Regions from separate parts of the Oceanobacillus sp. FSL K6-0118 genome, predicted to be linked through region 1. Evidence: riboswitches for the same ligand, from Rfam matches in the RefSeq annotation. Region 1 holds a riboswitch; each other region holds the start of a gene.
The links. Region 1 has a riboswitch for S-adenosylmethionine ahead of MHI02_RS00040 (PLP-dependent aspartate aminotransferase family protein). Riboswitches for the same ligand answer to the same signal wherever they lie in the genome.
Positions count from the first base shown of each region.

Region 2: linked by a shared signal. The riboswitch ahead of MHI02_RS17915 (cyclase family protein) and the one ahead of MHI02_RS00040 (PLP-dependent aspartate aminotransferase family protein) in region 1 are both predicted to bind S-adenosylmethionine.
Region 3: linked by a shared signal. The riboswitch ahead of MHI02_RS16345 (carboxymuconolactone decarboxylase family protein) and the one ahead of MHI02_RS00040 (PLP-dependent aspartate aminotransferase family protein) in region 1 are both predicted to bind S-adenosylmethionine.

Region 1 covers NZ_JBBOVR010000001.1:9,754-12,024, forward strand. The annotation lists gene megL (methionine gamma-lyase) at 1-808, opposite strand, end outside; SAM riboswitch class I at 1,111-1,228, shown strand; gene MHI02_RS00040 (PLP-dependent aspartate aminotransferase family protein) at 1,350-2,271, shown strand, end outside.
Region 2 covers NZ_JBBOVR010000003.1:26,245-28,515, forward strand. The annotation lists gene MHI02_RS17910 (FadR/GntR family transcriptional regulator) at 29-700, opposite strand; SAM riboswitch class I at 868-969, shown strand; gene MHI02_RS17915 (cyclase family protein) at 1,061-1,834, shown strand; gene MHI02_RS17920 (5-methyltetrahydropteroyltriglutamate--homocysteine S-methyltransferase) at 1,846-2,271, shown strand, end outside.
Region 3 covers NZ_JBBOVR010000001.1:3,215,111-3,217,381, forward strand. The annotation lists gene MHI02_RS16340 (LLM class flavin-dependent oxidoreductase) at 1-562, opposite strand, end outside; gene MHI02_RS16345 (carboxymuconolactone decarboxylase family protein) at 581-1,249, opposite strand; SAM riboswitch class I at 1,406-1,511, opposite strand; gene MHI02_RS16350 (bile acid:sodium symporter family protein) at 1,743-2,271, opposite strand, start outside.

The DNA.
Region 1 (2,271 bases):
CATTTTCGCAATGGCGGTCCATACGTAAAGGTAATGTCTTTAATCCACGAATTAAAAGCCAAGCATCAAACGGGGACATAACCCCACCAATGTCTTTTAAAGTAGTTAATGCAACCTTATCCACAAATTCCTTCTTCCCAACCACGAGTCCTGCTATCACATCTCCATGCCCGCCAATATATTTCGTTGCACTATGAATGACAACATCACAGCCTAAATCAAGTGGTTTCTGTAAATAAGGAGTGGAAAAGGTATTATCCACAACAACTGGAATATCAAATTCCTTGGCAACCTTGGAAACCATTTCTAAATCTACTAAACGCATCGTCGGGTTAATCGGAGTTTCAATATAAATGACCGCTGTTTCAGGTTTTACTTTGGAGCGGATTTCTTCTTCGGTGTCCATATTTGAAAAATCAACTTTCATGTTATACTTATCCTTCATCATGGTTAAAAGACCAAACGTACACCCATATAAACCTGAAGAGCATAAGATATGATCGTTTGCTTTTGATAAGGAGATTAGTACAGCCGAGACTGCTGCCATCCCTGAACTAAAAGCTAGTCCCCGCTCCCCATTTTCTAACGTAGCTATCTTTTTTTCCAAAATAGTTACAGTAGGATTTCCAAGTCTCGAATATATATACCCATCTTCTTTCCCCGAAAAACGCAACTCCCCTTGTTCTGCTGAATCAAATGTAAAAGTTGACGTCTGAAAAATGGGTGGTGCCAAACTTCCTAACATTTCTTTATCCTCATAACCATCGTGAATAATTGCTGTTTCTATATGTTTATATTTCTTTCCCATCCGTCCTTATCCCCCTTCCATTTCCATACTTATATATATGCATTTAGTTAAGTTTCATTGAATAGGTTTAAAAAAACTTAAGCCCCTGGAAATACAATAGTTAGAATACTAAATGTATAAAGAAGAACAACCATCTGTGGAGGTTTTCCTCCATCCCCTTAGTCGGATTTTTACGGACAGTTGATCTCCCACCTACCTTTTTTGTTCCCCCAGAAGCTTGAGGTAAGATAAAATTATTTATTTTTTTGAAATGTATTGACAAATAAAATCCCGACCATTATACTAAGCATTAATCAATAAATCTCTTATCAAGAGCGGTGGAGGGAATAGGCCCTTTGAAGCCCGGCAACCTGAAAGTTAGTAACTCTTACTTTTCTACGGTGCTAAATCCTACAGGTCACATGAACTGGAAGATAAGAGGAGGATCGGCTATTTGTATAAATAGAAGCCCTCTTCTTAGGAAGAGGGCTTTTTTTCATCCCCTCTGCCTCCAGATTTGGAATAGTAACATACCAATCAAACACTCAAGGAGGAATTATCTATGTCTAAATTCGATTTACAAAACCCTGAAACATTATTACTTCATGCAGGTCAAGAGGTTGATCCAACAACCGGCTCACGTGCGGTTCCAATTTATCAAACAACTTCTTATGTTTTCCGTGATACCGAGCATGCGCAAAATTTATTTGGTTTAGCAGAACCTGGTAATATTTACTCTCGAATCATGAATCCTACATTGGATGCGTTTGAACAACGAATAGCAGCTTTAGAAGATGGTGTTGGTGCCCTGTCGCTATCATCAGGAATGGCGGCCATAACATTTGCTATTTTGAATATTGCAGAAGCCGGAGATGAGATTGTGGCCGACAGCAACCTATATGGTGGTACATACAATCTTTTTGCTAATACTCTTCCAAAGTATGGCATCAACGTTAAATTTGTAGATGGAACAAACCCTGAAGCAGTAAGAGCTGCTATCAACGAAAAAACAAAGGCCGTTTTTGGTGAAATTATTACAAATCCAAGTTTACAAGTATTCGATGTAGAAACCATTGCGGACATTGCTCATGAGAATGGAATTCCGTTAATCATTGATAACACATTTGCAACTCCATACGTTACAAAACCAATCTCATGGGGGGCAGATATCGTTGTACATTCCGCCACAAAATGGATTGGTGGTCATGGTACTACCATTGGCGGTGTCGTTGTAGATGGTGGACGTTTTGATTGGGGGAATGGGAAATTCCCAGGGTTTACAGAACCTGATGAAAGCTATAATGGGTTAAAATATGCAGACCTTGGCCCAGCAGCATTTATTACAAAATTACGTGTCCAATTATTACGTGACATAGGCGCGTGTTTAAGTCCACAAAATGCTTTCCTATTTTTACAAGGATTGGAGACCTTACATTTACGCATTAAGCAACATACGAAAAATGCACAAGTAGTTGCCGAATACC
Region 2 (2,271 bases), on a different contig from region 1:
TACTGCCCATTTAGGTGAGATAAATGCCCTACAATCGTTCTTTAAACGCATGAATATATTCATTCACATATTTTCTAGCCCCTTCGACATCCTGTTCCCGAATTGCTCGGACTAGTTCGTGGTGAATTTCCTTGTCATAATCGAATGGTATGTCCATGATCATGATGTCATGAATGGAGGAATATAAAGGGTCTGTCATATACTCATATAAATCCTGCAATAATTGATTATTGCTCGCTTTTACAATAGCTTTATGAAATGTAATATCCGCTATAACGAATTCTTCTATGTCGTCTTTTTTGGCTGCCGCCTGACATTGCGCCATACATACTTCAATTTCCGCTAAAGCTTCCTCCGTTCTATGTTTGGCGGCCATCTCAGCTGCCTCCCGCTCTAGTGCTAGTCGTACTTCTAGCGTATCGATTAAATTGGATTTTTCGATATGGCGATTGAAGGCAGCTTCCAAAGCGCTTGACGAACGAACAATCGTCCCGCTTCCTTGTTTTGTTTCCAATAAGCCCGCATGCACCAAAGCGTGAATAGCCTCTCTTAACGTATTACGACTAACACCAAATTCCTCCATAAGTTCCATTTCTGGTGGCAACTTTTCACCAATGGGCCACTTCTCGCTTTCAATTAGATACTCTATTTGGGAAACCACTTGATCCACTAAGGATACCCTGTTTGTCTTTTTTAGCATTTTTCCACACTCCAAATTTGTAGGATGATTGGGATATTGGATATTTTATCATAGCCAACATGTATTGTAAATGGAACCGAGAAAAATCCCACTGAATCTAATTTAACCCTTGACATCCATTTTCAAATCGTATATAGTTGATTCAATCAATTTAATATTCTTAATATTTCTTATCCAGAGAGGTGGAGGGACTGGCCCTTGGAAGCCTCGGCAGCGGACTTGTAAAAGTACTGTGCCAATTCCAGAAGCAATAAGCTTAGAGATAAGAAGAGTAACTTCGATTATCTGTGTAGTAAATCTCTTCTTATCTTTAAGAAGAGATTTTTTTGTTTTTAAAAGTTATTTAATGGAGGTGGTTTCATGTCTTTAACAAAAACAGAAAATGAACTTTTAAATGCGATTGAATTACTTAAAAGGAAACAATGGGTGGATTTGACGCATACATTCGGTCCAGATTCTCCACATTTTGCAGCATTTGAAGATGCAGAAATTACAACACTTTTTACACATGATGATGGATTTTTTGCGCAACGATTTAAATTTCCTGGACAATATGGAACACATATTGATGCACCAATTCATTTCGTTCCAGGGGACAGGCGTTACTTGGAAGACCTTGAATTAAAAGAACTTGTCCTCCCACTCGTTGTCATTGATAAATCAAAAGAGGCCGAGGAAAATAATGATTTTGTTCTTTCAGTCGATGATATTTTAGAGTTTGAAAAAGAGCATGGAAAAATAGAAGCAGGTACCTTTGTTGCACTTAGAACAGATTGGAGTAAAGGTTGGCCGAACAAAGAAGCTTTTGAAAACAAAGATGCAGATGGCAATAGTCATACACCAGGATGGGGAATTGCTGCACTCCAATTTTTGTTTGAAGAAAGGAGTATTAATGCCGTTGGACATGAAACATTTGATACAGACGCAGCAATTGATGTTCGAAAAAACGGGTCACTAATTGGGGAATATTATGTCCTTGAACAAGATACGTATCAAATTGAGTTATTAACGAATTTAGATAAAGTACCTGCAAAAGGTGCTGTTATCTTCAGTATTAGTCCAAAACCCGAGAAAGCAACTGGGTTCCCCGTTCGTTCTTTTGCTATTTTACCTGAAAAAATAATGAAAATATAGGAGAGATAAAAATGACAAAAACTCTAGTAAAAGCACCATTTAGAGCAGATCATGTAGGAAGTTTATTACGTCCAGAAAGAATCCATCAAGCAAGAAAGGATTTCCAAGCTGGCAATATTACAGCTAGCGAGTTATACAAAATAGAAACAGAAGAAATTAAACAATCTGTTGATAAGCAAATTGAGGTTGGCCTACAGGCAGTTACTGACGGAGAAATTCGACGTAGATTTTGGCATACAGATTTTATGGAGCATTTAAATGGGGTGGAAGGCTATGTTCCTGAAAGCGGGTTTGCCTTTAAAGGAGAAGAAACAGAAAGATATGATGTCCGAGTCGTAGGTAAGGTTTCCTTTAACCCGGAACACCCACATTTGAAAGACTTTTCTCTTTTTAAAGAAATTGTTGGGGATCGTGCAATTGCCAAACAAACCATTCCA
Region 3 (2,271 bases), 3.2 Mb from region 1:
CCCGATCATAAACAACCGCATCTTCTTCCCAGCTATGCTCCCAAAGTTTATAAACTACTTCTAAAAATTCATCTGCACGATCGTAGCGCTGATTTTTCGGGAGACGTCCAGATAATCCTAGATTAATAGCTTCACTTTCCAAATACGAAGTCACTACATTCCACGCTACACGACCTTCTGTTAAATGATCGAGGGTAGATAATTGGCGTGCCAATGCATATGGCTGTGCATATGTGGCTGAAACTGTCGGTGCGAAGCCAATATGCTCCGTGACTTGAGCCATTGCGGAAATAATTAACAATGGGTCATGTGCAGGAAGTTGTACGGCATGACGTACCGCTGCATCATGGCTGTTTCCATAAACCGAATAGGTTCCTAATACATCCGCAATAAAAACCGCATCAAATTTCCCACGTTCTAATACTTTCGCTGTTTCCGTCCAAAACTCTAATCGATTATGTTTCGTTCCTTGATCTTTTTCGTGTTTCCATAATCCAGTAGAATGTGGAGAAGGTGAATTTTGCACAAAACCGTTTAAATGAATCTGTTTCCTTTTACTCAATGCGTATCTCTCCTTTTCTTATTTCTCATCATAAGCATTTAGCGCATTTACACTATGAGCAATTGCAGAACCTGCTTTAAGCGCAACTGCAACGAAAATCGCCTCTGAAATTTCTTCTAAGTCTGCCCCAGCTTTCTTCGCATTTTTGGTATGTACATCAATGCAATATACACAACCTGTTGTATGTGCAGATGCTACTGCAATTAGTTCTTTTTCTTTTACGGATAATTTTCCAGCTTTTATTGCTTTTCCATCAAAATTCACAAAAGCCTGGAACGTTTCTTCGCTTAATGCATTAAATTCTTTCAATCGATTAAAGTAAGATGCTTTATAGAACTCTTCACCTCCACTATTATCAAAAGCGTTCAGTCCATTCACACCATGTGCCAAAGCAGAACCAGCTTTCAGTGCAGTCGCAACAAAAATTGCCTCTGCAACTTCTTCTTTCGAGGAATCATTTTTCTTTGCGTTTCCAACATGTAAATCAATGCAATACGGGCAACCTGTAATATGCGCAACCGCTACTGCAATTAATTCCTTTAATTTAACCGAAAGCTTTCCTTCTGCTAATGCTTGATCATTAAATTTGAAAAAAGTTTCGAAAGCCTCTGGTGCATATTCCTTTAATTCAAAAATCCTCCCGAAATATTCCTTCTTATACAAGCTATCTGTTTTTGTAATTGTCATTCTAAATCTCTCCCTTTACATTTTTTCTTACTAAGAATATAATTTTTCCAATATGTTTAATCGGAATTGTGTTTAAAAATTTTTCCATTTGATTACCCCTCTAAGAAAATGGTAAACAAAAGACCCCTTCTGATGAGAAGAGGTCATATATACCAACCCTCATCGTTCAAGCATCAGCTTGCTGGAATTAGCACCTTATTACTTTAGTAATGGTTGCTGCGGGATCCACGGACCAGGTTCCTACCCCGACTCTTGATAAGGAAAACATATTCAATTAGTAAGAATTAATAACATCTTACATAACCAAAAGGAATCTGTCAACAGGAAATTTTCAGAAAAGGACTTTTTTATCAACAGGGATATTGTCACCAAAAAAATTAGAACCTTTGGCCTAATTCACTATTACCCACAGAAACAATATCTTGGTTGATAGGTCAAACTTTCTTGTATGGTGAAGAATACATACTTCACCATACAAGAGCAGCAAATAAACTTATGCAGTTTTCTTAACACCAGGTTCAGCTTGCTCTTTCTTCCCCCACCAGTTTGCAAGGAGTGGACCTGAGATATTATGCCAAACACTAAAGATTGCACCAGGAACGGCTGCAATTGGCGAGAAATGAGCAAGCCCAAGCGACGCGGCAAGTCCTGAATTTTGCATGCCAACTTCGATAGAAATTGCTTTTTGATCTTTAAAATTAAGTTTGATTGCCTTCGCGAGTAAGTACCCGAACAAATATCCTAAACAATTATGTAGTACGACGACTGCAAAAATGAGAAGTCCTGAAGTCATAATCGATTCTTTATTTACAGCCACAACTGCTGAAGCTACTCCTACAATTCCAATGACTGAAATGAGTGGTAATACTTCCACACTTTTACTGACCTGTTTGCTAAATAGCATCCGGATAACTACACCTAAAACGATTGGTAATAAGACGACTTGGACAATCGACAAGAACATGTCCATGAATGACACGGAAAGCCATTGACTGGCAAACAAATAAGTCAATGACGGAGTT